2 regions of the Pseudomonas asplenii genome follow, and region 1 is predicted to be linked to the other one. Evidence: predicted binding sites of a transcription regulator. Region 1 holds the regulator's gene; the other holds the start of a gene.
The links. The regulator FliA, encoded in region 1, starts transcription of late flagellar genes. The targets are predictions, from matches to a motif close to CTAAAGTTTNNNNNNNNNNNGCCGNTAA.
Positions count from the first base shown of each region.

Region 2: BLU37_RS22910 (methyl-accepting chemotaxis protein) is a predicted target of FliA. The motif match lies at 12,523-12,550, and genes of this name have one in related genera.

Region 1 covers NZ_LT629777.1:3,476,606-3,491,026, reverse strand. The annotation lists gene BLU37_RS16060 (CheW domain-containing protein) at 1-830, opposite strand, end outside; gene BLU37_RS16055 (ParA family protein) at 912-1,700, opposite strand; gene motD (flagellar motor protein MotD) at 1,753-2,640, opposite strand; gene BLU37_RS16045 (flagellar motor protein) at 2,651-3,391, opposite strand; gene BLU37_RS16040 (protein-glutamate methylesterase/protein-glutamine glutaminase) at 3,391-4,533, opposite strand; gene BLU37_RS16035 (chemotaxis protein CheA) at 4,586-6,859, opposite strand; gene BLU37_RS16030 (protein phosphatase CheZ) at 6,874-7,662, opposite strand; gene BLU37_RS16025 (chemotaxis response regulator CheY) at 7,685-8,056, opposite strand; gene fliA (RNA polymerase sigma factor FliA) at 8,248-8,988, opposite strand; gene fleN (flagellar synthesis regulator FleN) at 8,985-9,818, opposite strand; gene flhF (flagellar biosynthesis protein FlhF) at 9,940-11,268, opposite strand; gene flhA (flagellar biosynthesis protein FlhA) at 11,280-13,409, opposite strand; gene flhB (flagellar biosynthesis protein FlhB) at 13,640-14,421, opposite strand, start outside.
Region 2 covers NZ_LT629777.1:5,179,523-5,197,688, reverse strand. The annotation lists gene BLU37_RS22950 (hypothetical protein) at 1-632, shown strand, start outside; gene BLU37_RS22945 (hypothetical protein) at 743-1,975, shown strand; gene BLU37_RS22940 (hypothetical protein) at 2,071-2,523, shown strand; gene BLU37_RS22935 (efflux transporter outer membrane subunit) at 2,576-4,027, opposite strand; gene BLU37_RS22930 (TetR/AcrR family transcriptional regulator) at 4,116-4,730, shown strand; gene BLU37_RS22925 (efflux RND transporter periplasmic adaptor subunit) at 4,811-5,917, shown strand; gene BLU37_RS22920 (efflux RND transporter permease subunit) at 5,914-8,994, shown strand; gene fabF (beta-ketoacyl-ACP synthase II) at 9,084-10,376, shown strand; gene BLU37_RS22910 (methyl-accepting chemotaxis protein) at 10,432-12,348, opposite strand; gene BLU37_RS22905 (TIGR03747 family integrating conjugative element membrane protein) at 12,662-13,411, opposite strand; gene gabP (GABA permease) at 13,710-15,116, shown strand; gene traD (type IV conjugative transfer system coupling protein TraD) at 15,122-17,224, opposite strand; gene BLU37_RS22890 (MGH1-like glycoside hydrolase domain-containing protein) at 17,380-18,166, opposite strand, start outside.

The sequences.
Region 1 (14,421 bases):
CCGCTGGCGATCAACTCGGCCAGCTCGGAGACGTCGAGCAATGCACACATGTGTTCGATGACCGTGCCGGCCAACCACGGTCGCTGCCCACGCTGGGTGCGCCATTTGATCTCGTTGGGGTCCAGGCGTAACGAGCGGCTGACCTGGTGTACCGCCAACCCCCACTCATACCCCTGAACCGAAATAACGTATTGCAGCCCCTGCCGGAAGTCGTCGCGATAGCGATCAGGCATCACCCAGCGCGCGGTATCCAGCACCTTCAGGTTGCCGGCCTGGCTCGGCAAGATGCCAAGGAACCACTCCGGCTGCCCGAACAGCGGCGTCAACTCCTGTCCGGCCAGGGCATAAATCGACCCCAGGCAAACCAGCGGCACCGCCAGGGTCAACCCGGCGACGTCGAACAACAGACACTCGAACGGCTCCGCCGCCCAATGCGGGCGCCCATCGCCCTCGACCGGCGGCACCGGCGGACTGCCGACGGGTGGCAGATGCACCTCGACCACCGGCTCCACCAGCACTGCAGCGACCGGCTCGGCCACAGGCACCTCGACCCGGGCCACAGGCACTTCGGCCTTGACCACCGGCGCCGGCGCAACCGCCAGCGCCTGAGCGGCCAAGGCATCGCGGGCCTGCTCTTCCAGAACCGCAGCCTGGAAGTCGTCCAGTTCGCCAACCGCCTCTGGCTCGGGCTCGACCGGTAACGGCACTGCAATCGCCGGTTCTACCGCGAGCTCCACCGGCAAGTCTTCCGTCGCCTCCTGAAGCAATGCATCCAGATAGGACTGCAGTGCCAGTTGCGGACGAGTGGGGATGTCGACGGGACGGATCATCTGAATGCCCATGAAAATGTCCCGCTACAGTGTTCTGTAGGAGTTATCGGCTGAAACAGCGGGTGACTTGAATGCAACACGTCAGGCCACCTGCGGTACGAGCTGCTGGGCCAGCAAATGCTTGAGCAAGGCGCGGTAGGCCAGCACGCCACGGCTCTTGCCGTCGAACTGCGAAGGCGTGACGCCCGCCCGGCTGGCATCGCGCAAGCGCGTATCAACCGGGATATAACCTTGCCAGATGGCCTCGGGGAACTTGTCGCGCAGCACCCGCAAGGTACCCATGGACGCCTGGGTGCGTCGGTCGAACAGGGTCGGCACGATGGTGAAAGGCAAAGCCTGGCGGCGCGAACGGTTGATCATCGCCAAGGTATTGACCATGCGCTCCAACCCCTTCACCGCCAGGTGTTCGGTCTGCACCGGCACTACCAGTTGCTGGCTGGCCGCGAGGGCGTTGACCATCAGTACACCGAGCAGTGGCGGGCTGTCGATCACCGCGTAGTCGAACTCCTGCCACAATTGCGCCAGGCTCTTGGCGATCACCAGCCCCAGACCACTCTGGCCCGGCGAGAGACGCTCGAGGGTCGCCAGCGCGGTGCTCGAAGGCAGCAGCGAAATACGTTCGTCACTGGTCGACAGCAGCAACTGGCCCGGCAAGCCGTCAGGCACCTGGCCCTTGTGCTGGAACAGATCGAAATTGCTGTGCTCCAGGGTGTCGGGATCGTAACCGAAGTAGCTGGTCATCGAACCATGCGGATCGAGATCGACAACGACCACACGCTTGCCCGCCTCAGCCAGTAGACCGGCTAAAGCGATGGAGGAAGTGGTCTTACCGACGCCACCTTTTTGATTGGCTACTGCCCAGACTCTCATTCAGTGTGTTCCTCCCGGCAAGGCATCAGGCCCACCGAGAAATAGCGCTAAGTTATAGAGCAGGTGCCGGAGATTTGACGGAGCTCTCGCGTACCGCTTGCTTTACCGCTGGCGGTGCAGTTTGTGTGCCAGCCCGCTTCAATGCCGCATCGGGTGTTGCATTGGCCGTACCGGTACCGGTCAGGCTGCGCCGGACATCGAGGTTGCGCGACACCACCAGCACCACACGGCGGTTGCGTGCGCGGCCCTCGGCCGTGGCGTTATTGGCCACCGGTTGAAACTCGCCATAACCGACCGACGCCATACGCTGCGGGTTGACTCCTTCCATCGCCATCATCCGCACGATACTCGACGAGCGCGCCGAGGACAGCTCCCAGTTGGTCGGGTACTGCGCCGTGCGGATCGGTTGGTCATCGGTGAAGCCTTCGACATGGATCGGGTTATCGAACGGTTTCAGGATCTTCGCCACCTTGGAGATGATGTCGAATGCCTTGTCGCTGGGCAAGGCATCGCCACTGCCGAACAACAGGCCTGAGTTGAGCTCGATCTCGACCCACAATTCATTGCCACGCACGGTCATCTGATTGGAACTGATGAGGTCGCCGAACGCTGCGCTGATATCGTCGGCGATGCTCTTGAGCGGGTCAGCCGCGCCCTGGCCGAAGGCCGCATCGGTCTGGTCGGCGTCCTTGATCAGCGGGTCGGCCGGCTTGACCGTCACCGGCCGCTCATCACCGATGGGAATCGGCTTGAGACTGCGGTCGGCATCGGTGAACACGCCAACCAGCGCCTGGGAAATGATCTTGTACTTGCCTTCATTGATCGAGGAGATCGAGTACATGACCACAAAGAAGGCGAACAGCAAGGTGATGAAGTCGGCGTAGGAAACCAGCCAACGCTCGTGGTTCACATGCTCTTCCTGGTGGCGACGCCTGGCCATGTCTACTCCATCAGTCCATGAAGCCCTGAAGCTTCAATTCGATGGAACGCGGGTTCTCGCCTTCGGCAATCGACAGGATGCCTTCGAGCAACATCTCGCGATAACGCGACTGACGCACGGCAATCGACTTCAGCTTGCTGGCGATCGGCAGCAGCACCAGGTTGGCACTGGCCACGCCGTAGATGGTCGCGACGAACGCCACGGCAATACCGCTACCCAACTGCGACGGGTCGGCAAGGTTGCCCATGACATGGATCAAGCCCATGACCGCACCGATGATACCGATGGTCGGCGCGTAGCCCCCCATGCTCTCGAAGACCTTGGCGGCTTCGATATCGCGGCTTTCCTGGGTGAAGAAGTCAACTTCGAGAATACTGCGAATGGCTTCCGGCTCGGCGCCGTCGACCAGCAGTTGCAGGCCCTTGCGCGAATAGGTGTCGGGCTCGGTATCGGCCACGCTTTCCAGACCCAGCAGACCTTCCTTGCGAGCGGTCAGGCTCCAGTTGACCACGCGATCGACACCGCCGGCCAGATCGACCCGGGGCGGAAAAAAGATCCAGATGAGAATCTGCATGGCACGCTTGAAAGCACTCATCGGCGACTGCAGCAATGCAGCGCCGATGGTCCCGCCGAGCACGATCAGCGCGGCCGGACCGTTGGCCAGGGCGCCGAGATGACCGCCTTCAAGGAAATTGCCGCCGATAATGGCGACAAACGCCATGATGATGCCAATGAGGCTCAACACATCCATCAGAGACAGGCCTCGACCAGGTGCTTGCCGATATCGTCGAGGCTGTACACGGCGTCGGCCAAGTCAGCCTTGACGATCGCCATCGGCATACCATAGATCACACAGCTTGCTTCATCCTGGGCCCAGACCGCGCTGCCGCCCTGCTTGAGCAGGCGTGCGCCCTCACGACCATCGGCGCCCATACCGGTCAGAACCACCGCCAGAACTTTGTCACCGTAGGATTTGGCTGCGGAGCCAAAGGTGATATCCACACAGGGCTTGTAGTTGAGGCGCTCGTCACCCGGCAGGATTTTCACCGTCCCGCGAGCGTCGACCATCATCTGCTTACCACCCGGCGCCAGCAGGGCCAGGCCCGGACGCAGGATATCGCCATCCTCGGCTTCCTTGACGCTGATCTGGCACAGCTTGTCCAGACGCTCGGCAAATGCCTTGGTAAAGGCTGCCGGCATATGCTGGATCAGCACGATCGGCGCCGGGAAGTTCGCCGGCAGTTGCGTCAGCACCCGCTGCAAGGCCACCGGGCCGCCGGTGGAGGTACCAATCGCCACCAGCTTGTAGGCCTTGCGTTTCGGAGTGCCCGAAGTCGTCGCCGTGGCTGCGGGCGCACGGCTGGGTACCGGCGTACTGCGAACAGGAGCCGGTGCCGGGCTTGGAGCATGGCTGCTGGAGAAACTGCTGGTGCTCGACGGTGCCGGTGCAGCGGTGGGTGCCGCCGCCGGGGAGCTATAGCTGCTGAACCGCCGGTTGCTGCGCGAGATGCTGTGAACCTTCTCGCACAGCATCTGCTTGACCTTCTCGGGGTTGCGCGAGATGTCTTCGAAGTTCTTCGGCAGGAAGTCCACGGCCCCGGCATCCAGCGCATCAAGGGTAACGCGGGCGCCTTCGTGGGTCAGGGAGGAAAACATCAACACCGGAGTCGGGCAGCGCTGCATGATGTGCCGCACCGCCGTGATGCCATCCATCATTGGCATCTCGTAGTCCATGGTGATCACGTCCGGCTTGAGCGCCAGGGCCTGATCAATGGCTTCCTTACCGTTGGTCGCCGTACCGACGACCTTGATGCTCGTATCCGCTGAAAGGATTTCCGAAACACGGCGGCGGAAAAAACCCGAGTCATCCACCACCAGGACCTTGACTACCATAAACACTCCGTTAGGCCCGGCGACGGGCTCACGCCCCACCGCCGTACCAGAATCAAATACGCCGCGCGGCGTAACGCTTGAGCATGCTCGGCACATCGAGAATCAGCGCGATGCGACCGTCACCGGTGATGGTGGCGCCCGACATGCCCGGGGTTCCCTGAAGCATTTTGCCCAGCGGCTTGATGACCACTTCCTCCTGACCAACCAGTTGATCGACGACAAAGCCGATGCGCTGGGTGCCAACCGACAGGATCACCACATGGCCTTCGTGCTGCTCTTCATGAGCGGCGGAGCTGACCAGCCAGCGCTTGAGGTAGAACAACGGCAACGCCTTGTCCCGCACGATCACCACTTCCTGACCGTCGACCACGTTGGTGCGCGACAGGTCGAGGTGGAAGATCTCGTTGACGTTGACCAGCGGGAACGCAAAAGCCTGGTTGCCGAGCATGACCATCAGGGTCGGCATGATCGCCAGGGTCAACGGGACCTTGATGACGATCTTCGAGCCCTTGCCCTTGGTCGAATAGATATTGATGGTGCCGTTGAGCTGGGCGATCTTGGTTTTCACCACGTCCATGCCCACACCACGACCGGACACATCGGAGATCTCGGTCTTGGTCGAGAACCCCGGAGCGAAGATCAGGTTGAAGCAGTCGGTCTCGCTCAGACGATCCGCCGCATCCTTGTCCATCAGGCCCTTCTTCACGGCGATGCTGCGCAGTACGTCGGCATCCATGCCCTTGCCGTCATCGGAGATCGACAGCAGGATGTGGTCGCCTTCCTGTTCGGCCGAGAGCACGACCCGACCGCTGCGTGACTTGCCCATCGCCTCGCGATCGGCCGGCTCTTCGATACCGTGGTCGACCGAGTTGCGCACCAAGTGGACCAGTGGGTCGGCCAGGGCCTCGACAAGGTTCTTGTCGAGGTCGGTTTCTTCACCCACCAGTTCCAGGTTGATCTCTTTCTTCAACTGCCGGGCCAGGTCGCGAACCAGGCGCGGGAAGCGGCCGAAGACTTTCTTGATCGGCTGCATGCGGGTTTTCATCACCGCGGTCTGCAGGTCGGCAGTCACCACGTCCAGGTTGGACACTGCCTTGGACATGGCCTCGTCGCCACTGTTGAGCCCCAGACGCACCAGGCGGTTACGCACCAGCACCAGTTCGCCGACCATGTTCATGATCTCGTCCAGGCGTGCGGTATCGACCCGTACGGTGGTTTCCGCCTCACTGGCAACCGGCTTTTCTCCAGCACCGGCGGCGGCGGCAGGCGCACGCGCCGGGGCTGGAGCGGCAGCCGCAGGGGCCGCTGCCGGGGCAGCCTTGGCCGCTGGTGCAGGGGTTGCCGCCGCAGCCTTGGCAGCAGGAGCGGCAGCTGGCTTGGCTGCCGCTGGCGCAGCGGCAGTCGCCGTTGCAGCCACCTCGGTGAACTTGCCCTTGCCGTGCAATTCGTCGAGCAGGGATTCGAATTCCTGATCGGTGATCAGGTCACCCTCGGCCGCTCCGGTTTTTTCCGCGGCCTGGGCTGCGGCGGCAGTGGTATCAATGGCTTCGACCTTGAACGAACCCTTGCCATGCAACTGATCGAGCAAGGCTTCGAATTCGTCGTCGGTAATATCGCCGTTATCAGGTTCCGCCTTGGCTGCCTTGGCTGACTCGGCGGCCGGCGGTTGGGTCGGGGCTGCCACGGCGTCGGCGGCGAACTGGCCCTTGCCGTGCAGTTGGTCGAGCAGGGACTCGAACTCGGCGTCGGTGATTTCATCACTGTCAGCCCCGCCCTGCGTCTCGGTCGCCTCAGGCGCGCTGGCCTCGGCACCGTCGAGCGAGTCGAGCAGCAGTTCGAATTCGTTGTCGGTGATGTCACCGGATGAGCTTTCGGCAACCGGCTCGGCCACCGGCTCAGGGGCCGCGACCTCGGCCACCGGCTCCGCTTGCGCCCCGGCGGGTTCCGCCAAGCGCGCCAGAGCCGCCAGCAGTTCAGGGGTCGCGGGGGTGATCGGACCACGCTCGCGCACTTCGCTGAACATGCCATTGACGGCATCCAGTGCTTCCAGGACCACGTCCATCAGCTCCGAGTCGACGCGACGTTCACCCTTGCGCAGGATGTCGAACACGTTCTCGGCGATGTGGCAGCACTCCACCAGCTCGTTGAGCTGGAGGAAGCCGGCGCCCCCTTTTACAGTGTGAAAACCGCGAAAAATGGCATTGAGCAGATCTGCGTCGTCTGGTCGGCTTTCCAGCTCAACCAGTTGTTCGGACAGTTGCTCAAGAATTTCGCCGGCCTCAACCAGGAAATCCTGAAGGATCTCTTCATCGGCGCCGAAGCTCATGTGTATGGGTGCTCCTAGAATCCAAGGCTGGAAAGCAAATCGTCGACATCGTCCTGGCCGGACACAACGTCTTCACGTTTATCGGCATGAATCTGCGGACCTTCACCCTTTTCCATTTGTTTTTGTGGATCTTTTTGCGCGAGGATCTCTTCGCGGTCATGTTCGATACCGGCAAAGCGATCCACCTGGCTGGCCATCAACACCAGTTTGAGCAGGTTGCTTTCGACTTCGGTGACCATTTGCGTGACACGCTTGATCACCTGACCGGTCAGATCCTGATAATCCTGGGCCAGCAGAATGTCATTGAGGTCGCTCGAAACGGCCCGGGTTTCCTGCTCGCTACGCGTCAGGAAAACGTCGACCCGCCGAGCCAGTGCGCGAAATTCCTCGGCACCGACCTCACGTCGCATGAACCGCCCCCAATCGGCGCTGAGCGCCTTGGCTTCGTCGCTCAGGCCATTGACCCGAGGCGTCGCACTTTCCACCAGGTCCATGGTGCGATTGGCCGCCGCCTCGGTCAGCCTGACCACATAGGACAGGCGTTCGGTAGCATCGGTGATCTGCGAGACTTCCTCGGCTTGCGGCATCGTGGGATCAATCTGGAAATTGACGATCGCACTGTGCAACTCGCGGGTCAGCTTGCCGACTTCCAGATACAAGCCGCGGTCACGGGTCTGGTTCAGCTCATGGATCATTTGCACCGCGTCGCCGAAGCGGCCTTTTTCAAGGCTTTCAACAAGCTCGCGAGCATGTTTTTTCAGGGTCGATTCAAAATCGCCGAGAGAATATTCGTTGTGCTCCATAGCGCCCCCGTGGCGGACTTCATCAACCGATGCGTTCGAAGATTTTTTCGATCTTCTCTTTCAACGCCTGGGCCGTGAATGGTTTGACCACATAGCCGTTCACACCCGCCTGGGCAGCCTCGATGATCTGCTCGCGCTTGGCTTCGGCCGTGACCATCAGGACCGGCAGGTGCTTGAGCTTTTCGTCGGCACGGACATGGCGCAGCAGATCGATGCCGGTCATACCGGGCATGTTCCAGTCGGTGACCAGAAAATCGATGCTGCCACTATTGAGCACCGGGATAGCGGTAATGCCATCGTCGGCCTCGACAGTGTTGGTGAACCCGAGGTCACGCAACAGGTTTTTGATGATCCGCCGCATCGTTGAGAAGTCATCAACAATGAGGATTTTCATGTTCTTGTTCAATTCGACCTCCAAGCAGTCTTAAACGCGTCTCAGCACCTGGACGCGCTGTTAAATCAATTCGGCACAACACTCGACAAGGCTCTGTACCCTACTGCATGGAAACCCCCACCGGCCGAGTCGCCAATACACCGTCACACGCTGCATCGGTCTCATTCGCAGTGCCCCCCACACACTGCCTGTCAACGCGCTCGCCACTCCCCCAAACGCCCCCGCAAACGGGCTGCGCACTGGCTATGCAACTGGCTGACTCGCGATTCGCTGACCCCCAGCACCTCACCGATTTCCTTGAGGTTCAGTTCCTCGTCGTAGTACAGCGACAACACCAGCCGCTCACGCTCCGGCAAATTGGCAATCGCATCCGCCAGTGCGCTCTGGAAGCGTTCATCCTCCAGATCGCGCGACGGTTCAAGATGAGCACTCGCGCCATCCTCATGCAACCCTTCATGCTCGCCGTCCTGTAACAGGTCGTCGAAACTGAACAATCGGCTGCCCAAGGTATCGTTCAAAATCCCGTAATAATCATCGAGACTCAATTGGAGTTCGGCTGCAACTTCATGATCTTTAGCGTCACGACCGGTTTTCGCTTCAATTGAGCGAATTGCGTCACTGACCATGCGCGTATTGCGGTGAACCGAACGCGGTGCCCAGTCCCCCTTGCGCACCTCATCGAGCATCGCCCCACGGATACGGATACCGGCATAAGTCTCGAAACTCGCGCCCTTGCCTGAATCGTATTTGGTCGAAACCTCGAGCAGGCCGATCATCCCCGCCTGGATCAGATCCTCGACCTGGACGCTGGCCGGCAGCCGCGCCAGCAGGTGATAAGCGATCCGCTTGACCAGGGGCGCGTAGCGCTCGATCAATTCATATTGGCTGTCACGCGACGACTTGGAATACATGCGATAGCCACTTGCAGTCATAGTACCGGTCCCGCACTCGTTTGAAGCACCAAACGTTCGACAAAGAATTCCAGATGTCCGCGTGGGTTGGCGGGCAACGGCCAAGTGTCGACCTTCTGCGCGATAGCCTTGAACGCCAGGGCACATTTCGAACGAGGGAACGCTTCGTAGACCGCACGCTGCTTTTGCACAGCCTTGCGAACGCATTCGTCGTACGGAACGGCACCTACGTATTGTAGAGCGACATCCAGGAAACGATCCGTGACCTTGGTCAATTTGGCAAACAGGTTGCGACCTTCCTGCGGGCTCTGGGCCATGTTGGCCAGCACGCGGAAACGATTCATGCCGTAATCGCGGTTGAGCAACTTGATCAGCGCATAGGCATCGGTGATCGAGGTGGGTTCGTCGCAGACCACCAGCAGCACTTCCTGGGCCGCGCGAACGAAACTGACGACCGAATCACCAATACCCGCAGCGGTATCGATAACCAGCACATCCAGGTTGTCGCCGATATCGCTGAACGCCTGGATCAGCCCGGCATGCTGGGCCGGATTGAGGTTGACCATGCTCTGGGTCCCGGAGGCCGCAGGCACGATACGGATTCCGCCAGGGCCTTGCAGCATCACATCGCGCAGCTCGCAGCGGCCCTCGACCACATCGGCCAGGGTCCGTTTAGGGGTCAGTCCCAGCAGAACGTCGACATTCGCCAGCCCCAGATCGGCATCCAGCAACATGACACGCCGGCCAAGCTCAGCCAGCGCCAGCGACAAGTTCACTGACACGTTAGTCTTTCCGACGCCACCCTTGCCGCCGGTCACCGCAATCACCTGTACGGGATGCATGCTGCCCATGTTCTCTTCTTACCTTGTCTTGCTTAGACGGAAGGCCACATAACTGGCTGCGCGTTCCCCAAGGAACCTAATGCCTGGCAGACCATCGATGTAGATGCATTGCAACGTCTTCATGATTACCTCACCCCACTCGCTTGGACGGGCTGTGGTAGATGTCAGCGAACATATCGGCCATGGCCTCTTCGCTGGGTTCTTCCTGCATTTGCACACTGACCGCGCGGCTCACCAACTGGTGGCGACGGGGCAAATGCAGATCGTCCGGAATCCTCGGCCCATCGGTCAGATAGGCCACCGGCAGTTCATGGCTGATGGCCAGGCTCAGCACTTCGCCAAGGCTTGCCGTCTCGTCCAGCTTGGTCAGGATGCAACCGGCCAGGCCACAACGCTTGTAGCTGTGGTAGGCAGCGGTGAGCACCTGCTTCTGACTGGTCGTGGCCAGCACCAGGTAATTCTTCGCCTTGATCCCGCGACCGGCGAGGCTTTCCAACTGCATGCGCAAGGCCGGGTCGCTGGCCTGCAGGCCGGCGGTATCGATCAGCACCACACGCTTGCGCAGCAACGGATCCAGCGCCTGCGCCAGGGACTGGCCGGGGTCGACGTGGGTCACGGAGACATTGAGAATACGGCCCAGCGTCTTGAGTTGTTCCTGAGCGCCAATGCGGAAGCTGTCCATGCTGACCAGCGCGATGTTCTGTGCGCCATACTTGAGGACGTAGCGCGCCGCCAGTTTGGCCAGCGTGGTGGTCTTGCCCATTCCGGCAGGGCCGACCATGGCGATCACGCCGCCCTCCTCCAGAGGCTCGACCTCGGGGGTAACGATCATTCGGGCCAGGTGCGCCAACAGCATGCGCCAGGCTTGGCGAGGTTCCTTGATATCAGTGATCAGCGCCAGCAGATCCCGCGACAGCGGACCGGACAGACCGATACGTTGCAGGCGCCGCCAGAGATTGGCCTGCTCCGGCTGGCGACCTTGCAACTGGTTCCAGGCCAGCGAGCCGAGCTGTACTTCCAACAGTTCGCGCAGGCCGTTGAGTTCAGAACGCATCGAGTCGAAGACCCGCTGGTCCACCGCTGGAGCCGCCGCAGCGGGAGCTGGAGCGGGACGGCGTGGCTCATCGAACGTCGGCTCGATGAGCGGTTCGGCCGCAGTCAACGGCAGGCCGGCAAACAGTTGGCGGTTGGTGCTCGCATCGCTGTCACCTTCGCTGCGCAGACTCAGTTCGGCCTGGGCAGTGACAATACGCGACTGGGTCTTGCGCAGCTCATCCTCGAGCTCCATGTTGGGAACCCGTGGTGCCAGTGCCGAGAGCTTGTAGTCCAGCGCAGCCGTCAGCTCGACACCGCCCGCGATCCGGCGGTTGCCGATGATGGCTGCGTCCGAGCCCAATTCGTCACGAACCAGCTTCATGGCCTGACGCATATCGGCGGCGAAAAAACGCTTAACTTGCATAACCCACTACCTCAGCCATTGGGCCCTACTGTCGCAACGATGGTCACTTGCTTGTTGTCCGGAATTTCCTGGTAAGCCAGCACATGCAGGCTGGGTACCGCCAGACGCCCGAACCGCGAAAGCATCGCGCGAACCGGACCGGCCACCAGCAGGATCACCGGCTGCCCTTGCATCTCTTGACGCTGGGCAGCTTCAATCAGTGAACGCTGGAGCTTTTCAGCCATGCTCGGTTCCAGGAGAACACCCTCTTCCGAGCCTTGTCCGGCCTTCTGCAGACTATTGAGCAATATTTGTTCCAACCTGGGTTCCAACGTGATCACAGGCAGCTCAGAGTCAAGCCCTACAATGCTTTGGACGATTGCACGAGATAATCCGACGCGCACCGCGGCGACCAAAGCGGCAGTATCTTGACTCTTGGAGGCATTGTTGGCGATGGCTTCGGCAATGGTGCGGATATCGCGTACCGGCACGTGTTCGGCCAGCAGCGCCTGCAACACCTTGAGCAGATGCGACAGGGAAATGATCCCCGGCACCAGTTCCTCGGCCAACTTTGGCGATCCCTTGGCCAGCAACTGCATGAGTTGCTGGACTTCTTCGTGACCAATCAGCTCGCTGGAGTGCTTGTACAGGATCTGGTTGAGGTGGGTTGCCACCACGGTACTCGCATCGACCACGGTATAGCCCAGAGATTGCGCCTGCGAACGCTGGCTGATCTCGATCCAGACCGCCTCCAGACCAAAAGCCGGGTCCTTGGCGGTAATGCCGTTGAGAGTGCCGTAGACCTGCCCCGGGTTGATCGCCAGCTCGCGATCCGGGTAAATCTCGGCCTCGGCCAGGATTACCCCCATCAGTGTCAGGCGGTAGGCACTGGGTGCCAGGTCGAGGTTGTCACGAATATGCACGGTGGGCATCAGGAAACCGAGGTCCTGGGAAAGCTTCTTGCGCACCCCCTTGATCCGCGCCAGCAATTGCCCACCCTGGTTGCGATCGACCAGCGGAATCAGGCGATAACCCACTTCCAGGCCGATCATATCGATCGGGGTCACGTCGTCCCAGCCCAGTTCCTTGGTTTCCATGGCACGGGCCGGCGACGGCAGCAGTTCCTGCTGGCGTTGGACTTCGGCCAGGGCCTGAACCTTGGCGACATTCTGTTTCTTCCAGAGCAGATAGGCACCACCACCCGCTACCAGCGCCAGGCTGAGGAACGAAAAGTGCGGCATGCCCGGCACCAGTCCCATCACCGCCATCAGGCCAGCAGCCACGGCGAGGGCCTTGGGCGAAGCGAACATCTGCCGATTGATCTGCTTGCCCATGTCTTCCGAGCCGGAAGCACGGGTCACCATGATGGCAGCCGCTGTGGATAACAACAGTGATGGCAATTGCGCCACTAAACCGTCACCGATAGTCAGCAGGGCGTAGACCCTGCCTGCGTCGGCGAAGGTCATGTTGTGCTGGAAGATACCGACGGCCATACCGCCGATCAGGTTGATGAACAGGATCAGCAGACCGGCGATGGCGTCACCGCGAACGAATTTGCTGGCACCGTCCATCGAACCGTAGAACTCGGCCTCCTGGGCCACTTCCGCCCGACGCGCCTTGGCCTGCGCCTGATCGATCAGGCCGGCGTTGAGATCGGCGTCGATCGCCATCTGCTTGCCGGGCATCGCATCGAGGGTAAACCGTGCGCTCACTTCGGAAATCCGCCCGGCACCCTTGGTCACCACGACGAAGTTGATGATCATCAGAATCGCGAAGACCACGATACCGACCACGTAGTTACCGCCGATCACCACTTCACCGAATGCCTGGATCACCTTACCAGCGGCGGCATGGCCCTCCTGGCCGTGGAGCATGACCACCCGGGTCGAGGCCACGTTCAGGGCCAGGCGCAACAGCGTGGCGACCAGCAGGATGGTCGGGAAAACTGCGAAATCCAGCGGCCGCAGTGCATAGACGCAGACCAGCAGGACGACGATAGACAGGGCAATGTTGAAGGTGAAGAACACGTCCAGCAGAAACGCCGGCACCGGCAACATCATCATCGCCAGCATGACCAACAGCAACAGCGGCACACCCAGGTTGCCCCGACCGAGGCCTACCAGGTTACTGCGCGCCGTGTTGATAAGTTGAGAGCGATCCACCGGTTTTCCTCGTCACCTTGAAGCAAACTTTTGACGCCAGCGGGCGCCGTGGAGCTGCTTGTGCAAAAAGCTCTCCAACTATGACGAGGATGTTGAAAATGCGGCGGTAGCCGGAGTTTGGCAGCCCATGTGGGAGCCGGCTTGCTGGCGATTCGATCTTCCTGTCGAAATCATTGTTGCCTGGCAAGTCGCTATCGCCCGCAAGCCGGGCCCAACAAGATCCATGGCGATCAGGAATCGCGGCGCAGCTCCGGCGGAATCGGCAGGTCTTCCTTGAGTGGGTCTGGTCGGCGGCCCTTGCCTGCGCGGTACTGACGGATCTGGTAGACATAGGCCAGCACCTGCGCCACCGCCAGGTAAAGACCGGCCGGAATCTCCTGCTCAAGCTCGGTGGAGTAGTAGATCGAACGCGCCAGGGCCGGCGATTCGAGCAACATGATCTCGTGCTCGACCGCGATCTCGCGAATTTTCAGGGCCAGGAAGTCATTACCCTTGGCCAGCAGCATCGGCGCCCCACCCTTTTCAGAATCGTATTTGAGCGCGACCGCATAGTGGGTCGGGTTGGTGATGACCACGTCCGCCTGAGGAATGGCTGCCATCATCCGGCGCTGGGACATTTCACGCTGCAACTGGCGAATCCGCTGCTTGACCTCGGGACGACCTTCCTGGTCCTTGTGCTCGTCACGGACTTCCTGTTTGGTCATCAGCAGTTTCTTGTGGCTTTCCCACAACTGCACCGGTACGTCGACCGCCGCGATCAGCAGCAGGCCGAGGGACATCCACAAAGCGCTCCAGCCCACCAATTGCAGACTGTGAATAATGGCCATTTCCAGAGGTTCATGGGCAATCCGCACCAGATCGTCGATATCCGACGACAGCACAGACAGCGCCACCAGCAGGACGATGACGAATTTCGCCAGGGCCTTGAGCAGTTCCACCAGCGACTTGGTCGAGAACATGCGCTTGAGCCCGGACAAGGGGTTCATCCGGCTGAACTTGGGTGCCATGCTGC
Region 2 (18,166 bases), 1.7 Mb from region 1:
TTTCCAGATTCGAAGACTCCGAAGATGAAAATGCAGGTGATAATGAGTACGACCATATCGTTCCCGTCATCGGTGTTTCGTCGACAGGGCCTGCCAGCCAGTCGGCTGTCTATCACGCCGATGACATCATTACGTTCAGCGATAATGGCCTTTGGTCGCCCGATGGACAACCCGCATACCTTTATCGCTTTGAGTTCGGAGCATTTCAGTCGAGCCGCCAAGAGGCCAATAATGAAACGCGACCGGTGTATTCCTTGCCTCGCGGCGGAAAAAACTATGGTGTGGCCATTACCGGGATAATCGACCAGGACGGGAAGACTCTGCCGGTTCGTCTGACTACCGATGTGAACGAAGAACTGCCCGCCATGGGCGCTGGTTCGAATACTCGCCCAGCATCTGCCAAGGTAAACCTGACCGCCACGGTGTCGGGGCTCACTCCTGGCGTAACGTACACCTTGTACCGATACGATAGCTTCGACAAGGTGCCTGAGTCGGCCTTTAACAAACGAGCATCAATGGCGGACAAACAGTGGGAAATCAACATTAAAACGGGGTCGACCTACGTGTTGAAAGAAACAATACGTTCAGATCAGGTAGCTGTATATCGAGCCGTTCCAGTTACGGCCCCGTAAGTCACCTACACAGCGTGGGGATGGGAAGTGGGATGAGTGGAGAACGGGGACATGTTTATTTTTAGCGCGGTAGTTGAAGAGAATAAATCTGCTCTGAGCATAAGATCGCAATGACTTTCTTTTCAAAGCTATACGCCTACAAACAATCGCCGGTACGCAGCTCCCTGGAGGACTTCCTGACGGAGCTGCTGGCCCAGTGGCTGCGAATGGCTGATGAAGCTGGCTACACCAGGCGGGCCTTGTCTGTTCTATTCAAGCTCCCTGATTCAGACCATCCAACCGGACCGGTCAGCTGGATGACCCAGCACGCCATTCCAAAAGGCTACGGCAAAGCCAGTGGCCGAAAGCCTGACCTGGTAGCGTCCGGAGATGGATTCTTCTTTATTGTCGAGAACAAGGTAGCTGCTGGCTTCACTTCCCACATTGATGAGGAGTCCGGCTACGAAACCCTGCAATTGGATCTCTACCAAACCTACCTCGATGCAAGAGCCAGCCGCGGGATCGTCGAGAAGGGAGGGCTTTGCCTGCTGACCTTCGCCACACCCCCTCCAGCGGACTGGAAGGGAGCGGTGTGCTTTTGGAGTGAGCTGCATAGCCTGCTGCGAACTGATCTGGCTGCTGGGACGATCTTGAGCAGTTCTGCCTTCGGCTTTTTTACCATGGAATTACTCAAGTTTCTGGAGGGTCACGGCATGGGCAGCATTGACCTGCATGAGGGCGACATGATCGCTGTGCCGGCCATGCGTCGGTTGGAAACCGCGTTTGGCCAGTTGAAGGCGCTGGCTGTTCGAGAGTCAACCAGGCTGCTGAGCAGTCCCCAGTCCGTCAATCACTTGCAGCCATGCGGCGACCGTAAAAGTGATCGAAACAGTTTTGGCGCACCTTGGTTCTACGGCGAGGTGTTGACTAATGAAGGGAAGGGCTTCAATGAGTCCGCATTCGTTGCCTGGGCAGGTGTCATGGTCGATAGTGTCGATTGGATCGATCCTCTGGATCGGGATATCCCTGAGTTCACGGTCGGCCTTGCCGTATGGTGCGATGAAGCTTCTTTCGATGGGCCCAGCGAAAGCATCAGGAACGCCTTTCAAGCTGCTGTTGTGCAGCGATGCCCCGGGACTTGGGAATGGCAACGATTGGAGCGGCCCACCTATGGTCCCGTGATGATTTTCTCAGCTCGTGTGCCGTTCACGGACGCTTGGCGGCAAGCGCAGACAATGAGCTGGAATGACTGGTCGGCCGAATATTTCCGTACCCACCTGAGTGCCCTGTTTGCGGCTCTGCATGATAGCCACGAAGAGCAGGCTTTCGTGGAAACGCTATCCAGCTGGATTCACCAATCCTGAGTAACTTACAGACGATGTCGGTACCTGGACAGGCGAACTGCACGTCAATATCTATGGTCAAATGACCCACACCAACGGCCACCAGGAAAAATGGCATGGACCATCGCGAGCAAAGTGAGGCACACGAAGAGCGATTGCAGCAGGCGATTGCAGATCAGCTCGGCATTACTGCGGAAGAACTGGACGAGTGGGTCGTATCGGAGGATGGAGAATATACTGACGACGACGTGTTAGTCGTCCAATCCGTCGAGTTTCCCAAGAATACGCCATCGCGCATTCTGGCTCGGGTTGGCCTTCCGCAGGAAGGGACGAAAGTGAAACACTTGAAACCGATCAGAGCTGACAGCTTTGATGATGTCGCTCCCGGCCCGCAAGGCGCAGAGGGGATAGCACCTTTGCGGGACTCCAGCGTATCGGCGGATAAGCCGCCCGTGTTTCCCAAAATGATGAAGTGGCTATTTATCAGCTTGGCAGTCGCCGTGGGGGCCGCCGCGGCAACGGTTGCATGGATCCTGCACTCTTTAGGGCCGATGCCTTCTTTTGGCTAGTTACAGGTGGCCCCAGGTGGATATCTTGACTGGCTCTGGGCACAAGATGGCGTCAACGCTTGGCGAGTTCCGGAGGGGGTGACCATCCTCCTCCCAAGGCACGGAATACCGCTATCGCTGCTCGAGTGGATTCCGCTTGAGCCTGCGCCCTTGCGTCCGAAGCGCGCAGAAGTTGCTGGTCAGCGTTCAGCACATTGATGAGACTGGCAGCACCGCTCTGGTAGGCAGCAAAGGACGATTGTCTCGCTCGCTTGAGTGATGTTTCACCTTGTTCGAGGTTATCGGTCTGCGCCTCTCGGTTGACCAACGCCGACAAGGCGTTTTCCACGTCCTCTGAAGCGAGCAGTACCGATTTCCGGTAGTACGCCAACGCTTCAGCCTCTTGCCCCTTGGCTTGATTGATCTGCGCGTTAATACGGCCAAAGTCAAAGAGCCGCCATTTCAGGCCCAGGAACGCCGCCGACTGATTGGCAGTACCTGAGAAAAACTTCCCGCCGGAAGTAGCGGCACTGCCCGCTAATGCACCTAGCGAAAATTTTGGATAGTACTCACTGATCGCACTGCCGATCAAAGCATTGGCCGACATGAGCCGGCGTTCGGCGGCTATTAAATCAGGCCTGCGCCGGAGCAACTCGCCGGGTGCGCCGATATCAATCAATTGAGGTGCGCGGGGGATGGGCGAATTACTGGAAAGCTCCACTCGATGTGTGCCGGGTGGGCTTCCAAGCATCACATCCAGGGCATTCAAAGCGGCATCTACACCCGTACGTAGAGCCGGAACACTGGCTTTGACTTGCGCGAGTTCGCCTTCAGTCTGGCGAACTTCATAATCGGCAGCGAGCCCGTTCATATTGAGCAGTTTAACCTTGGCCAATAGCTCTTGCTGGGTCTTGACTTGTTCTTCAGCAATCGCAAGCCGGGTTTGAAGTCCCCGCAGCGTCGTGTAGATGTCAGCAGTCTGGGCTGCAACGGCGAGACGAGTGGCAATCGCGCCGGCTTCGGACGCTTGGTACTGCGCAAAGGCTGCTTCCCGATTGCGCCGCAAGCCGCCGAACAGATCAATGTCCCAGCTTGCGTCAAGGTTCAGCTCATAGCTGTTTCCGTAACGATCATAGCCTGGGGTCGAGTTGAGCACCTGACCCAAAGGCGTCTCGACGGATTGATATGAACGGGCCGCTTGACCGCTCACGCCGGCGCTTGGCGCGAGGGTCGCGTTGGCAAAACCCAAAGCGGCCCGCGCCTGAGTAACCTGAGCTTGAGCCTGAGCCAAGTCCAGATTCTGCTTAAGCGCTTCGGTAACGTATCGGGCCAGTAACGGATCTGCGAATCCGTCCCACCACGAATCAAGGATGACAATCGGTTTTTCTGACCGCTTGGCTATGTCCGCTTTACCTACGTATTGGTCTGCCAGCGGAGCGTCGGGCTGTTTATAATCGGGCCCGACCATGCACCCTGCAGCCAGGCTGGCGCTCAACACAAGAGCAATCGTTCGATAGGGTGGCATGATGATTCTCGTCTCTACACAAGTTGTGACCATATTACAGTTTGGTCACATACTGTCAATCAGATCCCAAGCAGGGTACGCTTTGAGCATGACTACACATTCCCCCACCCCTGCCACTCGCGGCCCAGCGGATCATGACGTCCGAGACCAAGTGATCAACGCTGCGATGGAGCATTTCGCCCACTACGGGTATGAGAAAACGACGGTCTCCGACCTGGCCAAGAGCATTGGCTTCTCGAAGGCCTATATCTATAAATTCTTCAACTCCAAGCAAGCTATTGGAGAGGTCATTTGTTCCAATCGGCTGTCGTTGATCATGCAGATCGTCAGCGATTCCATTGCTGATGCGCCTACGGCATCGGAGAAGGTGAGGCGTCTATTTCGCTCGATTTCAGAGGCTGGAAGCGATCTTTTCTTTCATGATCGAAAGCTGTATGACATCGCCGCAGTCGCATCGCGTGATCAATGGCCGTCCGTGATGGCGCACGAGGCACGCATCCGGCAGGTCATCCAGGAGATTTTGCTGGAAGGCCGGGAGAAGGGGGAGTTCGAGCGCAAAACCCCTCTGGACGAGGCTACCCAGGCGATTTATCTGACGCTCAGGCCATACGTCAATTCTGCCCAGTTGCAGTACAACCTGGACACTGTTCAGGAAGCGGTCGTGCTGCTGCCCGCGTTGATCTTGAGAAGCCTGGCGCCATAATTCTGATTTGTGACCATTGACAGTATTGGTCACTAGAATAAGAATGGGATTCCTACATAGCTCTATGAGTAAGGGATCCCATGCGCCTCAATCCCGTCGCATTCGCCATTTGTGCACTTCCTCTCGTCCTCGTGGCATGCGGCGATTCGTCCGCTCGCAAAGACCCTCGTGACAAACCGCCTTTAGTCAAAACGGCCACGGTGGAAAATTCCTTTGTGGCTGCTCGCTCATTCACCGGAATCGTGGCCGCCAGGACGCAGAGCGACCTCGGCTTCCGGGTCTCCGGCAAGATACTTGAGCGTCTGGTTGATACCGGCGAGACAGTAAAACGCGGCCAGCCTCTGATGCGCCTCGACCCTGTAGACCTGAAGCTACAAGCCCGAGCGGGACTGGACGCTGTTGAATCGGCCAGAGCTCGCGCCAGACAAACGGCCGACGATGAGGCCAGGTATCGCGGCCTGGTCGCTGAAGGTGCCGTTTCGGCATCGGCCTACGATCAGATCAAAGCCGCAGCAGATGCCGCAAAGGCTCAGCTGAGTGCAGCCCAGGCTGAGGCTGACGTGGCGAGAAATGCCACTGAGTATGCCGCCTTGTTGGCCGATGCTGACGGTGTTGTGATGGAAACGTTGGCAGAGCCAGGCCAGGTGGTCAGCGCAGGGCAACCTGTGGTGCGGTTGGCAAGGGCAGGGCAGCGGGAGGTCATTGTCCATCTCCCGGAAACGCTGCGCCCAGCGGTGGGTTCGGTCGCTCAGGCCACCCTGTATGGCAACCCCGGAAATACCGTGCCCGCCAGGCTACGTCTTCTCTCCGAAGCAGCCGACGCCACCACGCGAACCTTTGAAGCCAGGTATGTACTTGCAGGTCCGCTAGCGAACTCGCCGCTTGGTGCAACAATCACGCTGAAAATTGAGCAACAAAGCTCGGGATCAGAGGTACGTCGGGTGCCCGTGGGAGCACTTTACGATCCCGGCAATGGGGCGGGCGTCTGGGTCATCACCGGCGAGCCTGCAAAGGTCTCATGGCGGCCCGTTCAGGTGCTTACTGTCAGCGACGAGGCTGCACGGGTAATCGGCGAGCTGAAACCGGGTGAACAGGTCGTTGCATTGGGCGTGCATCTTTTGCAAGAGGGTGAACAAGTACGGACTGCACAGGCGGTTTCCGCTCAAACAGCGGGGAAACAGCCATGAGCGAGCGCCGTTTCAACCTTTCCGCGCTGGCGGTACGCGAGCGCTCTATCACGCTCTTTCTCATCTTGCTGATCGCGTTCGCAGGTACCCTGGCATTCTTCAAGCTGGGTCGTGCAGAAGATCCACCGTTTACCGTCAAACAGATGACCATTGTCGCAGCGTGGCCGGGTGCGACAGCCCGGGAGATGCAGGAACTCGTCGCCGAACCATTAGAGAAGCGCATGCAAGAGCTGCGCTGGTACGACCGTACTGAAACCTACACTCGGGCAGGTCTTGCCTTCTCCGTGGTCTTTCTGCGAGACAGCACCCCGCCGTCTCAAGTCCAGGAAGAATTCTACCAAGCACGAAAAAAGCTGGGCGACGAAGCCAAGACTTTGCCTGCTGGCGTCATTGGCCCAATGATCAACGACGAATTTTCGGACGTTACATTTGCGCTGTATGCCTTGAAGGCCAAGGGAGAACCTCAGCGTCAGCTGGTACGTGACGCCGAATCGCTACGCCAGCGTCTGCTGCACGTTCCGGGGGTCAAGAAGGTCAATATCCTGGGAGAGCAGGCGGAACGGATCTTCGTATCCTTTTCTCATGATCGTCTGGCAACCCTGGGCGTCACACCACAGGATATCTTCGCGGCCCTCAACAGCCAGAATGCACTGACACCGGCCGGCTCGGTTGAAACCCAAGGGCCGCAGGTAGTGATACGTGTGGAGGGTGCCTTCGATCAGCTTGCGAAGATCCGTGAGACGCCTATCGCCGCACGTGGACGGATTCTGAAGCTGTCCGACGTGGCAGAGGTGGCGCGCGGTTATGAAGACCCCGCTACGTTTCTTGTCCGAAATGGCGGAGAGCCTGCACTGCTGCTGGGCATTGTGATGCGGGAAGGGTGGAACGGCCTCGACCTGGGCAAGGCGCTCGATGACGAAACGACAAAGATCAACGAGGGCATGCCTTTAGGCATGACGCTGAGCAAAGTCACCGATCAGGCAGTCAATATCAGCTCATCCGTCGACGAGTTCATGATCAAGTTCTTTGTCGCGCTGCTTGTGGTCATGCTGGTGTGCTTCATCAGCATGGGCTGGCGGGTCGGGGTCGTCGTAGCGGCTGCCGTGCCGCTGACACTGGCCATCGTGTTCGTGGTGATGGCTGCGACGGGCAAGAGCTTCGACCGTATCACTCTAGGCTCTTTGATTCTGGCTTTGGGTCTTCTAGTCGATGACGCCATCATCGCAATTGAAATGATGGTGGTGAAAATGGAGGAGGGCTATGACCGCCTCAAGGCTTCGGCGTATGCATGGAGTCACACTGCCGCGCCAATGCTCAGCGGGACACTTGTCACTGCAATCGGCTTCATGCCCAACGGCTTTGCTCAATCGACAGCTGGCGAGTACACCAGCAACATGTTCTGGATCGTCGGCATAGCCTTGATTGCGTCCTGGGTTGTCGCAGTGGCTTTTACACCCTACCTGGGGGTCAAGCTGCTGCCAGCTATCAAAACGGTGGAAGGTGGTCACGCCGCTATCTACAACACCCGCCACTACAATCGATTCCGTTCACTGCTCGCTCGCGTCATCGTCCATAAATGGCTGGTAGCGGGCGCTGTTATCAGCGCATTCGTGATAGCGGTCCTCGGTATGAGTCTGGTCAAGAAACAGTTCTTCCCGACCTCCGATAGGCCTGAAGTTCTGGTGGAACTGCAGATGCCCTATGGTACCTCAATCGAGCAGACTCATGCCACTGCGATCAAGGTTGAGTCGTGGCTGCGCAAGCAAGCTGAAGCGAAGATCGTGAGTTCTTATATAGGCCAAGGCCCACCCCGTTTCTTTCTGGCGATGGCGCCTGAACTTCCAGATCCTTCCTTTGCAAAAATCGTCGTGCTCACCGAGAGCCAGGAGGCCCGGGAAGCCCTCAAACATCGCCTGAGAGAGGCAGCTTCCGAAGGTTTGGCGCCCGAAGCGCAATTACGCGTGACGCAACTGGTGTTCGGTCCTTATTCCCCATTCCCCGTGGCTTACAGGGTGATGGGGCCTGACATTTCGCAACTGCGTCAGATCGCTGCTCGCGTTCAAGATGTACTGCAAGCCAGTGCGATGATGAAAACGGTGAATACCGATTGGGGCCCGCGTGTACCCACTCTTCATTTCTCGCTGGATCAGGATCGCTTACAGGCCGTTGGCTTGACCTCTAATGGCGTCGCCCAGCAACTGCAGTTCCTGCTCTCAGGCGTGCCCATCACTTCGGTACGTGAAGATATCCGCTCAGTACAAGTGGTAGGCCGAGCGGCGGGCGATGTGCGTCTGAACCCCTCAAAAATCGAAGACTTCACTCTGATTGGGGCTGCCGGTCAGCGGATACCGCTGTCGCAAGTCGGGGGAGTCGATGTACGCATGGAAGACCCGATACTGCGGCGTCGTGATCGCACCCCTACGATCACAGTCCGTGGTGACATTGCCGAAGGGCTTCAGCCTCCGGACGTATCCACGGCGGTATGGAAAGACCTTCAGCCAATCATCGAGACGCTGCCGGCGGGTTATCGGATCGAGATGGCAGGCTCCATTGAAGAGTCGGGTAAGGCGAGCCAGGCCATCGTGCCTTTATTGCCCATCATGATCGCGCTGACCTTGCTGATCATCATCCTTCAGGTTCGCTCGATTTCGGCCATGGTGATGGTATTCCTGACCTCACCTCTGGGCTTGATCGGGGTAGTGCCTGTGCTGTTGCTGTTCGGGCAGCCGTTTGGGATCAATGCCCTGGTCGGCCTGATCGCGCTCTCGGGCATCCTGATGCGCAATACGCTGATATTGATCGGGCAAATCCACCTTAACGAAAGCGAAGGTCTTGACCCGTTCAAGGCCGTGGTTGACGCCACGGTACAACGGGCCAGACCCGTGTTGCTGACAGCGCTCGCGGCCATCTTGGCGTTCATCCCGCTGACCCATTCAGTGTTCTGGGGCACGTTGGCCTACACGCTAATCGGCGGCACGTTCGTTGGCACCATCATCACCCTGGTGTTTCTCCCAGCGATGTACTCCATCTGGTTCAAGATCCGACCAGAACCTCAAAACACCTCCACTAAAGCCTGACGCTTCGTGTCTACCAACCCTGGCCCCAGCGTATACAAGCCCAGCCCCTGGTTTATCCAGGGGATGCTGTTGAATCAAGAGAGAACATCATGAGCCCCATTTCGAATCAAAAGCGTATCGTGATAACCGGCACCGGGATCGTCAGCCCCCTGGGTTGTGGTGTGGAGCAAGTTTGGCGTCGGTTGCTGGCGGGGCAGTCCGGTATTCGTCAATTGTCAGCTGACATTGTCGAAGGCACTGGCGTCGCCGTTGGCGGCCAGGTGCCGACGTTCGAGGAGGACTCAGTCGCCGGGTATCAACCGGAGCTGATCATCGCCCCCAAAGAACGCAAGAAAATGGATCGGTTCATCGAGTTTGCACTGGTCGCTGCTGCTGAAGCACTCCAGCAAGCAGGTTGGCATCCAGAAACCAAAGCGCAGAAGATGAGAACCGCCACGATCATTGCATCAGGTGTGGGTGGTTTTGGAGCGATTGCCGACGCGGTGCGCACTACCGATTCACGCGGCCCTCGCAAGTTGTCACCTTTCACGGCTCCCTCATTTCTGGCGAACATGGCAGCAGGGCATGTTTCCATTCGCAATGGTTTCGAAGGGCCTTTAGGGGCGCCAGTGACGGCCTGTGCAGCCGGCGTACAGGCCATCGGCGACGCGGCTCGGCTGATCAGGAGCGGCGAGGCCGATATTGCCATTTGCGGCGGGACGGAAGCGGCTATTGATCGGGTGACCCTGGGCTGCTTCGCTGCGGCCCGTGCCTTGTCCACGGGATTCGCCGATAAACCGCAAGAGGCTTCGCGACCCTTCGATCAGAGCCGTGACGGATTCGTTATGGCTGAAGGTGCAGGTTTACTCGTCATCGAGTCACTTGAGCATGCCATGGCACGCGGAGCCACTCCTCTGGCTGAACTCGTTGGCTACGGAACCAGCGCCGATGCATACCATCTCACCGCAGGCCCCGACGATGGCGACGGCGCCAAACGTGCCATGCAAATGGCCTTGCAGCAGGCGGAGGTACAACCTGAAGAGGTACAGCACATAAACGCACACGCCACCTCTACTCAGGTAGGAGACAAGGGCGAACTGGCCGCGATACGCGCAATCTTCGGTAGCGACAGGACGGTGGCTATCACATCGACCAAGTCCGCCACCGGCCACCTCTTGGGTGCTGCAGGTGGGATCGGGGCGATTTTCACTGTCTTGGCATTGCGCGACCAAATCGCGCCGCCGACTCTAAACCTGGTCCAGCCGGATGAAGCGGCGGCGGGCCTGGATTTAGTCGGGCTTGAGGCCCGCAGAACGTCCATGACGCATGCCCTCTCTAACGGTTTTGGGTTTGGCGGCGTTAATGCGAGTGTGCTGTTCCGTCGGTGGGAGGGCAGGCTATGAGCCTGCCTTTCAATGCGCTATTCACTTTTCCAGATTCAATAGATGTCACTCAATGTCAACTGACCTTGAACCGCTCCACCAGGCCCCGCTGATGCTCGGCCAGTCGAGCCAGCTCGCGGCTGGTACTGGCTGTCTGCTCGGCACCGGCGCTGACCTGGATGACCAGTGAGTTGATGTCGTTGACATTGCGGTGGATTTCTTCGGCAACCAGGCTTTGTTCCTCGGCGGCCGAGGCAACCTGGATGTTGCGGTCGCTGATGCTGGCAATACCCTCGGCGATTTCTTCCAGCAACTCACCGGCACGAACCACGTTGTTCGCGCCTTCCTGGGCCTTGCCCAGGGTTTCCTGCATGGAAGTGGCGGCGCGGTCGGAACCGGATTGCAGGTTGCCGATCATTTTCTGGATGCTGACGGTGGAGTCCTGGGTCTTTTTGGCCAGGTTGCGGACTTCGTCGGCGACCACCGCGAAACCCCGGCCCTGCTCGCCGGCGCGAGCCGCTTCAATGGCTGCGTTCAGCGCGAGCAGGTTGGTTTGCTCGGCAACACCGCGAATAACGTCCAGCACCGAGGAGATGGAGTCGCTTTCACCCTTGAGCTCCATGATGATGCTGGCGGTCTGGGCGGCCTGCGCTTCAAGTCCCTGAATCAAGCTGATGGTGTTATCGATTTCGGATTTGCCCTGGCGGGTGCTGGCATTGACCCGCTGTGACATTTCAGCGGCATCGGTCGTGCTGCGGGCTACGTCTTTGACCGTGGCGCTCATCTCGCTGATGGCGGTAACGACCTGATCGGTACCCTGGCTCTGCAGTTCAACGTTCTGACTGGTCTGCAATGCCACGGCGGAAGACTGTTCGGCGGCGGTGGCGACCTGGGCCGTGGCGCTGCCGATCTCACGGATGACTTCGCTGATCTGCAGGGCCATGTTGTCCAGGTTGCGCGATATCTCGCCAAACTCGTCCTTGCCCGTGTATTGGGTCCTGACGGTGAGGTCGCGGGTTGAAAGCGAAACCAGGGTACGGTTCACGTCGACGACGGCGATCTTGATGTTGCGGATGATCACCAACGCCAGCCACAGCACGACAACCGATATCAGGATAACGATGGCGATTGCCGCATACAGGCTGCGCTCGGCTTCGTGACGTGCATCATTGGCCAGGCCCACCACGTTCTGGCCCAGTTCCGCTTCCACCTGAGCCATCAGGTCGATGCGGCTGGTCGCGACGTTGAACCAGTCCTCGGGCTTGATATTGAGCGGGTTGCCCAGTGGCGTATCAAAACCCAGGCGTTGCAGGCGAGCCACTTCCAGTGACACGGGTTGTTGCAGTACGGCATCCAGCTTGTTCTTGAACTCGACGGGAGACCAGCGCTGAAAAGCTTCGAAGTAGCCAGAGAACTCACCCATATTGCGGCTGAAGCGTGACAGCAGGGGGGCGTCGAAACGATTCTGGTTGAACGCCAGGCCCAGCAATACGCGTTCGCGGCCTGCACGCTCTTTCATGTCCACAAATTGATTGAGCGAGCCCAGGGCGCGCAGGATATGTGGATTATCGATGCTGGCTTCCAGCGAATAAGTGTAGCCGACCAGGGTTTTGATGAGGTCGGTAAAAAGGGCGCCGGATTCGGTGTTGTTGATCGCCAATGTATCGACTTTCAGGCGCAGGGCCGTCAGGTCGTCCATTGCGTGCGCGACCTTGTCCGGAGCGGGAACACCCTCGGTCGACTGCGCGCGCATCTCGGCCACGGCCTTGTTGGTTTCCTGGCGAAAGATTTGCAGCTTGTCCTGCATGGACTTTCCACCGCTGCCGATAAAAACGCCGCTGGCTCCGCGCTCGCGCTGGAGGGTGGTCACCAGATCGCTGAGTTTCTGTGCGGTACTGGTCGCGGTGAATGCGCGGTTCATGGCGCCAAGCGTTGCGCTTTTGTCTGCCACGAAAATCCCGGCGAAGGCCAGAAAGCCCAGCAGGGGAAACATTAGTATCAGCAGTAGTTTTGCACTCAAAGGAGCGTTTTTAAGCATTGCAAACCTCAGGATTTACAGATGTCGATTAAAGCTACCTCCGGCAAACGTTCTATTGCGTTGACGTTTTAAGAAGCCAAAGATGACCCGATATGAGCCTATCCTGGCCCTATTCTGTTCAGTTCAACTGCTTCGGCGGTAAAGCTCAAAGCTTTACCTGTCGCTCCGAATAAAAGTAAGGCACTCGGGGACAAATCCAGGTCTTTATGAGGGCGGGCAGGCTTAGATCCGTATGCCCGGTAACCTGTTTGAGCGGACGATGAGTCCTTTAGAGGTACTTCTTGAAGCTGCCCACCGCGATGCTCGCGATCAGGCCCAGGGCAATCGCGCCAGGCAACAGGATCAACAGTGGATTCACGCTGATCGGCAGTGCGGGATAAATGATCCAGGGGGCGACCCACAGCGGGATTATCAGCCGCTTGGCGCGGTGATAGATGAAACCGGACTCTCGCCCCGCACCAAAGCGCCGCAGGTCCCGGCGTACCAGGCCATCCACCACTCCGGTGAAGACGGCGCTCAGCACCAGAGGAAGGCTCAGGAGCAGGATCATGACGCGCGCCAGGAGGGTCAGTACGGCATACACCGCCGCCAGCCCGTAATCCTCGATGTGCACATAGGCGCGCCCCAGGTAATGCAGCAACCCCACACCTTGCCGGTTATTCAGGCGAGCCTGCTCGGCGGATCGGTTGATCCAGTGGATCAGCCCGGTTTGCTCGAAGCACCACTCGTAGGTCAGTACGATGATCCGCCGGGCGCTCTGCCCGACGTCATCGAGCCACAGGCTGTCGTGGTAGGTGGCCGAGATCCACGCGAGTTCGCTGTTCAGCATGTCCTGGGAGTGGCGCCAGCCTGCTTGCGGCCAGAAAAAGAACAGCCCGATCCATTCGCTGACAATGCTGAAAAACAACGCGACCATCAGGATGCCGAGGAAGGCGAAGGGCAGCCCCAGTAACGTGCTGATCAAGCCCTTTTCACGATAGGCCTGCTGGTTTCTTGCCGTTTCAGTGGTGCTTGCCATGGCCGTCTGTACTCAAGGGATTGATCGAGAGACGCCGGCAACGGGGCGGCAGGGAGAGCCAGGTCTCCCGATGTGCCCACGCGGCGATGAGCACACGCTTACACAGCCGTAGGGTTGTCACCGCAAGGAAACTGGATCAGGGTTGCAGGGTTCTGGCATCCGCCGCAGATGAGCCTCGTAGTACCGCGCCGCATGTCGAGATCAGAGCGGTGGGCGACGCGCTCAGGACATTTACTCTCTGCTGAAAATCCGTAAAGTGGCGTGCCGTCTCGTTGCGACACATCAGGGAAGAAAAATAATGCATAGCCCGCACCCCAAGGATTCCAACGGCCAGTTGGCGCAGGGTTTCAAACCGCGCCACGTCACCATGCTGTCCATTGCCGGGATCATCGGCGCCGGTCTGTTCGTCGGTTCGGGGCATGCGATTGCTGCGGCCGGTCCTGCGGTGATGCTGGCTTATCTGTTTTCCGGACTGTTGGTCGTGCTGGTCATGCGCATGCTCGGCGAGATGGCCGTCGCCAATCCGGACACCGGTTCCTTCTCGACCTACGCCGACCAGGCCATTGGCCGTTGGGCCGGTTTCACCATCGGCTGGCTCTACTGGTGGTTCTGGGTACTGGTGATTCCGATCGAGGCCCTTGCTGCCGGGCACGTGCTGAACCAATGGTTCCCGCAGGTCGATGCCTGGCTGTTCGCCTTGCTGTCGATCGTGCTGCTGGTGGTGACCAACCTGTTCAGCGTGTCCAAGTATGGCGAGTTCGAATTCTGGTTCGCGATGGCCAAGGTCGTGGCGATCATCGGCTTCATCGGTTTGGGCTTTGCGGTGCTGATGGGCTGGATTCCCGAGCGCGAGGCCAGCGGTCTGAGCCGGCTCATGGAGCAGCACGGCGGCTTTGCCCCCAACGGCCTGTCGGCGGTGGTCGGTGCGTTCATCACCATCATGTTCAGTTTCATCGGCACCGAGGCGGTGACCATTGCCGCAGCCGAATCCAACAACCCGGCACAGAACATCGCCAAGGCGACGCGCTCGGTGATCTGGCGCATCGGGGTGTTCTACCTGCTGTCGATCTTCGTGGTCATCTCCGTGGTGCCCTGGGACGACCCGCACCTGACGTCGGTGGGGTCCTATCAGCGGGCACTGGAGCTGATGAACATTCCCCATGCCAAATTCATGGTGGACGCGGTGGTGCTGATCGCCGTGGCCAGTTGCATGAACTCGTCGATCTACATTGCCTCGCGCATGCTGTTTTCGCTGGGTAGGCGCGGCGATGCACCCCGGCCGCTGAAGCGTACGTCGTTGGCCGGTGTGCCACGCGCGGCGGTCATCGCCAGCAGTGTGCTCGGTGCCGGTGTGACCCTGTTCAGCTACTTCGCCCCCGCTGGCCTGTTCGACTTCCTGTTGGCCAGTTCCGGGGCCATCGCCTTGCTGGTGTATCTGGTGATTGCGATATCACAGCTGCGCATGCGCAGACGGTTGCAGCGGCAGAACATCGAACTGGCCTTCCACATGTGGCTGTTTCCGTGGCTGACCTATCTGGTAATCGTCTTCATCTGTGCAGCGCTGGCGGTGATGATGATCACGCCCGAGCACCGCACGGAAGTGACCTCGACCATCGTCCTGGCGTTGGCGATTTCCTTTATCGGCCTGGTGACGGCGCGTCAGCATCGGCCGCTTGAAGAGGTTGCGCTGGCAGGGGAAGCCTAGGCCGATCAGGATGAGCTGGGGGCTGTCGAGGCGCTCCACCACTCGCCACCACCGTCGACATAACGCCTGCGCATGTGCGTAGCCAGGGTCTGCAGGTCCTTGGGCATGCAGTCATCCGGGTCGGGGGCGGGCAGGGGCATGCGGACTTTCCAGAGGTTGGCGCCTTCGATCAGGGCGAAGGCCTGGCCCTTGGGTAGGCTGACGATGTGTGCCGGCTCGATCAGCGGGACGCTGGTGGAACTGACTCGATCCTGGGTATTGCTGGTGAAGTCGGTACTGCCCGAGACATCCGAACTGTCGGTGGCGCCGCTGACCAGGGTGGTCGAGTAGACGTCGACCTTGGGCAACTGCCGGGTCAGTAGTTCGGCGGTGGCGGTTTCCCGCACCCGCAGCATGAACAGGTTGTTGAAGTTGCCGACCACCTGGCCGGCCTTGGCGCGGTTGCCGAGCCGCGCTTCGATGTCGCTGAGGGTCTGGGTATAGGCCGTGACCTGGATGCCGGCGCCGCCGCCCTTGTTGATCATCGGGATGAACTCTTCGCCCATCAGTTCGTTGAATTCGTCGGCGTGCAGGTTGATCGGAATCTTCTGTTCGCGGTCGGCATCGGGCAGCCCGTCATCGACACCGAATTTGTAGATATGGCCGGCCACCGAGACCAGGTCGGCGAACATCGAGTTGCCCACCGCTGCGGCCACCTCGGGATCGGACAGCGCATCGAGCCCGACATACACCACCGCCCGTTTACGGATCACCTGCATCCAGTCGAAGATCGGCCGGGGGTCGTCGAGGTCGCTGTAGTCGGGGGAGATCAGTTCGGCCATGCGTCCGGTGGTGAGTTTTTCCAGCAAGGGCAGCAGCGAAGCGACGATCTTGTCGAAATAGGTCTTGTCGTAGCGCACGGCGGAACGCAGGCCGTCCAGCACCGGGTCGGCGATCCGGGTGCGTGAGAGGTACTGGTCGATCGCCGTCACCCGTGGCTGGCGGCCGCGCAGGTTATGCGGAGTGTTCTTTTCGTTGAGTTTGCCTTCGAGGCTGGCAATCGATTCCCAGGCGTCCGGGTCATGGCGGGTGAAGTAATAGTGGCTGTAGTCGATGAACAAGGCATCGATGTTGATCACGTGCTGCTGGATCTTCAGGTAGTCCGGGCGGGTGCCTAGTTCCACCAGGGCCCGGGCGATGATGTTGACGAAACGCCAGGCGAACTCGCGAAACGCGGCGCTGCTGCCTTCGCCGCTGAGTTGCCCGGAGATTCGGCTGGCGACCTCGGAGATTCGCCCGAAGCGGCCGACGGCGTTGTAGCGGGCGGAGACATCCGGCCAGCCGAGATGAAAGACATGGAATTCCTTCTCGCGTCCGGCGCGGCGGGCTTCGACATACATGCGCTTGAGCAGGTCGGCATCGCCCTTGGGGTCAAAGACGATGACCGGTTCGAACTCCGGGCCTGCGTCGCCCTGTTTGACCCGGCGAATGTCCTGGGTGATGAACAGCTCGGCCAGGCGGGTTTTACCGACCCGTGTGGTGCCCAGCACCAGGCTATGGCCGACGCGCTCACCGAGCGGCAGGGAAACCTCGACCTCACTGGGTTCTACGCCGTGCAGGCGGGCAGAACCGCCTACGGGGGGCAGCGGACGGACCGGGTTGAGTGGGCTGTCCCAGGCGGTGAGGCGGGGGATCAGGCTCCAGGGAAAGGTCGCATGCTCAAGACGTCGCTCCAGGCGGCGAGCCTGCTGGAACAGCGGAGCGGGGTCGACATAGCGGCGAAACTCCGGACGGTAGGTCTGCATCAATCTTTGGGTATGGCGTTGTTCCCATTTGAAACCGATGCCGACAAACAGTCGCTGCTGACTGACCGGGATGCAGTGGCTGGTGATCACATAGCGCGGCAGGCGGCGGATATTGCGGCGAAAGCGCAACACTGTCAGCGCCTGGCGCAGACGGCACCAGCCAAGAGCCAGATAGAGGAGTGCCGTCACGGCACCGAACAACGGTGTCAGACCCAGCACCCAGGGCGCGAACAGGCAGACGCCGATACCGAGCAGGCACACCGCGACGGTGTACAGTTCCACGGCAGGGCGCAGCAGCACTTCGACGGTATGTTGTTGGGTCATGATCCTGGCTCTCCGTGCTGACCTTGAAGGCGCACGGTGGCAGAGCCGCAGGGGCGGTGCAGCAGCAAAACCGGCATCGGCGGCGAGGGTTTGCCCGTTGCAGTCTGTCACCCGCCATGGCCTGTTCTACCCGCCATACGACTTCCTGGATCGGATCAGCGGCGCGGCTGCAGCAGTAACGCCACCAGCGCACTCCAGCCGGTCTGGTGGGACGCGCCAAGGCCGCGCCCGTTATCACCGTGGAAGTACTCGTGAAACAGCACCAGGTCGCGGCTCGCCGGATCGGCCTGCAACTGCGGGTAGGCCGCCATGGCCGGGCGGCGGCCGTCTTCGTCGAGCAGGAACAGTGAGGTCAGTCGTCGGCCCAGCCCGTCGGCCACTTCTTCAAGGGTCGCCAGGTAACCGGAGCCGCTGGGGTACTCCACCGAAAAGTGGTCGTCGTAATAGCGGTGAAACTCACGTAGCGATTCGATCAGCAGGTAGTTGATCGGCATCCACAACGGCCCACGCCAGTTGGAGTTGCCGCCATACAGCCGCGAATCGGATTCTGCCGGCTGATAGCGGGCGCTCAGGCTCTTGCCTTCGAGTTGCATCGCCAGTGGTTGGTCGGCGAACACGCGGGACATCGAGCGGATGCCGAATTCGGAAAGAAACTCGGCTTCATCGAGCATGCGCTTGAGCAGGTTCTTGGTCCGTTCGCCACGTAGCAATGCCAGCAACAGACGGTTGCCGTCTCCCGGTTCGTTCCAGCGTGAAACCAATGCTGCCAGGTCCGGACGGTGGTGCATGAAGCCCAACAGTCGGTTGCGCAGGCCGGGCAGGTCCTGGTGTTCACGTTCTTCCAGCACCAGCACGGCGAACAACGGCATCAACCCGACGATGGAGCGCAGGCGTACCGGCTCACTGCGACCGTCCGGGTGCTGCAGCACGTCATAGAAAAAC